2 regions of the Rhizobium sp. NPDC090275 genome follow, and region 2 is predicted to be linked to the other one. Evidence: predicted binding sites of a transcription regulator. Region 2 holds the regulator's gene; the other holds the start of a gene.
What was found. The regulator PhoB, encoded in region 2, activates phosphate uptake and scavenging genes when phosphate is short. The targets are predictions, from matches to a motif close to TGTCATNNANCTGTCAT.
Positions count from the first base shown of each region.

Region 1: ugpB (sn-glycerol-3-phosphate ABC transporter substrate-binding protein UgpB) is a predicted target of PhoB. The motif match lies at 1,068-1,084, and genes of this name have one in related genera.

Region 1 covers NZ_JBIVYL010000005.1:207,328-209,526, reverse strand. The annotation lists gene rsmI (16S rRNA (cytidine(1402)-2'-O)-methyltransferase) at 1-660, shown strand, start outside; gene ACIQUB_RS14845 (YraN family protein) at 650-1,033, shown strand; gene ugpB (sn-glycerol-3-phosphate ABC transporter substrate-binding protein UgpB) at 1,157-2,199, shown strand, end outside.
Region 2 covers NZ_JBIVYL010000005.1:18,532-20,730, forward strand. The annotation lists gene ACIQUB_RS13870 (GcrA family cell cycle regulator) at 356-901, shown strand; gene phoB (phosphate regulon transcriptional regulator PhoB) at 983-1,666, opposite strand; gene phoU (phosphate signaling complex protein PhoU) at 1,703-2,199, opposite strand, start outside.

The DNA.
Region 1 (2,199 bases), 190 kb from region 2:
GCCGACGAAGCTGGTCCCCGGCTGCTTGCCGCGCTCGAAGCGGGCAAGTCCGTGGCGCTGGTCTCCGATGCCGGCACGCCGCTGGTCTCCGACCCCGGCTACCGCCTCGCGCAATCGGCGATCGAAGCCGGCTATCGGGTGATCCCGATCCCAGGCGCCTCGGCGCCGCTGGCAGCCCTTGTCGGCTCCGGCCTTCCGAACGATGCCTTCCTCTTTGCCGGTTTCCTGCCGACGAAAGACAAGGCTCGCCGCGACCGCCTGTCCGAATTCGCCGCCACGCCGGCGACGCTGATGTTCTTCGAATCCCCGCACCGCATCGGCGCCACGCTCATTGCCGCCGCCGACGTTCTCGGCGGCGATCGCCCGGCTTCCGTCTGCCGCGAGCTGACCAAGAGCTACGAGGAGTTCCGCCGGGGCACGCTCGCCGAGCTCGCCGCTCACTATGCCGATGTCGACAACGTCAAAGGCGAGATCGTCCTCGTCATCGGCCCGGCGCCGGAGCGCGCCATCGAGGAGACGGATATCGACGCCATCCTCGCCGACCTCTCGCAAACGCTTCCGACCGCCAAGGCCGCCGCCGAGGCCGCCCGCATCACCGGTCTCCCCCGCAAGGAACTCTATCAGCGCCTTCTCGACAGAAAGGCGGGCGATGTCAGGTAACGACGCCACGGACCCGCATCAAAAGGGTCTTCGCCGCAAGGCACTGCGTCGGGGCCATGTCTCCGAATACATCGCCGCTTTCTACCTCATTCTCAAAGGCTACCGCATCGTCGCGCTGCGCTATCGCACGCGGCTCGGCGAGATCGACATCATTGCCCGCAAGGGCGATCTGGCCGTGTTCGTCGAGGTGAAGGCGCGTCGCGACCAAGGCGCGGCCGTCGATGCCGTCTCGCATCTCGCGCAAACCCGCATCCGTGGCGCCAGCGATCTCTGGCTTGCCCGCCAGCGCGACCAAGCCCGCCTGTCTCAACGCTACGACATCGTCGCCATCTTGCCGGGGCGATGGCCCGTCCATTTGCGCGATGCGTTCTGATTGCTTTCGTTAGTCGGTTAACATTTTCGGAATTTGTAATCGGCCTGTCATGAAAGCGTTAAGGAGGTGTCACAATAGGCCTCTATTGCGTCCTCACGCCAACAACGGTGGAGAGGGTTTTTCATGTTTAAGTCGATTTCATTGGCCGCTGCTGCGGTTGCTTTGTCCGCTTCCGCGTCCTTCGCTGCAACCGAAGTGACCTGGTGGCACGCCATGGGTGGCGAGCTTGGCAAGAAGCTCGAGGAAGTTGCCCAGAAGTTCAACGACAGCCAGAGCGAATACAAGATCGTTCCTGTCTACAAGGGCACCTATCCCGAGACGCTGACGGCCGCTATCGCCGCTTTCCGCGCCGGCCAGCAGCCCGCCATCGTTCAGGTTTTCGAAGTCGGCACCGGCACGATGATGGCCGCCAAGGGCGCCGTCTACCCGGTCTACCAGCTGATGAAGGACGAGGGTGAGCCTTGGGATCCGTCGAAGTTCCTGGCGCCGGTCGTCGGCTACTACTCCGACGCTGAGGGCAACATCCTGTCGATGCCGTTCAACTCGTCGACCCCGATCCTCTACTACAACAAGGACGTCTTCAAGAAGGCCGGCCTCGATCCTGAAGTCGCGCCGAAGACCTGGGCCGAGCTTGCCGAAATGGGCAAGAAGATCGTCTCCTCCGGCGCTGCCAAGTGCGGCTTCACCATGTCCTACGGCGCGACCTGGGTTGGCCTGGAAAACTACTCCGCCATCCAGAACCTGCCTTACGGTACCCAGCAGAACGGCTTCGGCGGCATGAACGCCGAGTTCACCTTCAACGGTCCGAACCAGGCCAAGTTCTGGGATCACCTGAAGACCTGGCAGGATGAAGGCGTCTACAAGTACGGTGGCCCGAGCGCCGGTGCCGACGCTGCTCCGCTCTTCTACTCGCAGCAGTGCGCAGCCTACATGAACTCGTCCGCTTCGCGCGCCGGCGTCATCAACAACGCCAAGGACTTCAAGGTCGGCTTCGCACCGATGCCTTACGACGACACGGTCACCCAGGATCCGAAGAACTCGATCATCGGCGGCGCAACGCTGTGGGTTCTGAACGGTCAGAAGGACAAGGCTGTCTACAAGGGCGCCGCCAAGTTCTTCACCTACCTGTCGCAGCCTGAAGTCCAGGCCGATTGGCACCAGTTCAC
Region 2 (2,199 bases):
ATGCCGCCTTTCGGCGGCGAGGGGCACTATTGTCTTTTCGCAGTGCGATGTCAACAAAACTGAGCTTTTGTCGCATGCGTCAAGCAAGCATCGGGGCGCGGGCGAGCTATCAACAGCTAATGTTGCAGAAATGACTCTACCACCCAGCAAGTTGGGGAAAACCGAGAAATCGATTCGCCGCGATTCAACCGACTCTTGTCACGGAGTCGCCCTCACTCTAGGTTAAAACTCAATTACTAGACTGCATGCGGCGGAACTAGTCACCAAAATCGAGCAAGCGTTTCTTGGTCCGGACACGTCCGTGCCATGGGTGAAGGATTCTGCCTACACCAACGCAATAAGGCGGAGACAGGGCATGAACTGGACAGACGAGCGCGTTGAAAGACTGAAGAAGCTTTGGGCCGAAGGCCTGAGCGCCAGCCAGATTGCGGCACAACTTGGCGGTGTAAGCCGCAACGCCGTCATCGGCAAGGTCCACCGTCTGAACCTGCCTGGCCGCGCCAAGGCCGGCGGCACGACGACGGCGACACGGGCGCCGAAGCGTCCGGCGGTTTCGACCCCGCGCCCCGCCAACAGCTTCAATTCCGCACGCATCTCGCCAAGCCGCGCCGTTGCCCGCCCGCAGGGCGCAGTGGCTCTCAAGGAAGAGATGGACATCGATGCGATCGAGGAAGTCCGTTACCGTCCGGCTTCCAACGTCGTCGTTCCGATCTCGCGCCGCCTCGGCCTCACGGAACTGACCGAGCGTACGTGCAAGTGGCCGGTCGGCGATCCGCTGACGGACGACTTCCACTTCTGCGGCTGCGAGTCCCCCGACAACTCGCCTTACTGCACCTATCACCAGCGCATGGCCTACCAGCCGGTCAACGAGCGCCGCAAGGCCGCCAACCGGGTCGCATGACCCGGAAAGCCGGATAAGGAACGAAAGAAAACGGGCCCTCGCGGGCCCGTTTTTCGTTGGATCGGACGGAATGGAAGCGCCTTACGCTTCCATCGAATAGCCGGCGCCGCGAACGGTGCGGATGACATCCTGCATGTTGGAGAAGTTGAGCGCCTTGCGCAGGCGGCCGACGTGAACGTCGACGGTGCGTTCGTCGACATAGATGTCATGGCCCCAGACGCCATCGAGCAGCTGCGAGCGGGAGAAGACGCGGCCCGGCGACGACATCAGGAATTCCAGGAGGCGGAATTCGGTCGGTCCGAGGCGGACTTCGCGGCTCTTGCGGTGAACGCGGTGGGTTTCGCGATCGAGCTCGATATCGCCGCACTTCAGCAGCGAGGAGAGCACTTCCGGCTTGGCGCGGCGCAGCATCGCCTTGACGCGGGCGACGAGCTCTGGCGTGGAGAACGGCTTGACGACATAGTCGTCGGCGCCGGTCGACAGGCCGCGAACGCGTTCGCTTTCCTCGCCACGGGCGGTCAGCATGATGATCGGCAGGCGCTCCGTCTCCGGGCGCATGCGCAGGCGACGGCACAGCTCGATGCCGGATACGCCGGGCAGCATCCAATCGAGGATCAAAAGATCAGGCGTGCGTTCCTGCAGCCGGATTTCGGCCTCGTCACCGCGAAGGATGGTATCGACTTCGAAGCCTTCGGCCTCAAGGTTATAGCGAAGAAGCACGCTCAGTGCTTCTTCGTCTTCAACGACTGCTACTCTTGGGATCATTCGTCTCGGTCTCCTGGGGGCGTGGGTCCGGAACGCTTATTCCGTGACCGCGCCGACGGTGTTGGCGGTGTCGTCCTTCGGACGCTCGCCTTCCGGCTGGGCGCCGGTAGCCATGTAGTAGATGGTCTCTGCGATGTTGGTGGCGTGGTCGCCGATGCGCTCGATGTTCTTGGCGCAGAAGAGAAGATGCGTGCAGCTGGTGATGTTGCGCGGATCTTCCATCATGTAGGTCAGCATCTCGCGGAACAGCGAGGTGTACATCGCGTCGATTTCCTCGTCGCGCTCGCGGATCGACTTGGCACGATCTGCAACGCGGCTGGTGTAGACGTCGAGAACTTCCTTGAGCTGGACGAGCGCCAGTTCGGAGAGATGCTCGAGGCCACGGGCGAGCTTGCGTGGAACGCCGGTGCTCTGAACCGCGATGACGCGCTTGGCGGTGTTCTTGCCGAGATCGCCGACGCGCTCGAGATCGGCCGCAATGCGGATCGAACCCATGATTTCGCGAAGGTCGGCGGCCATCGGCTGACGGCGGG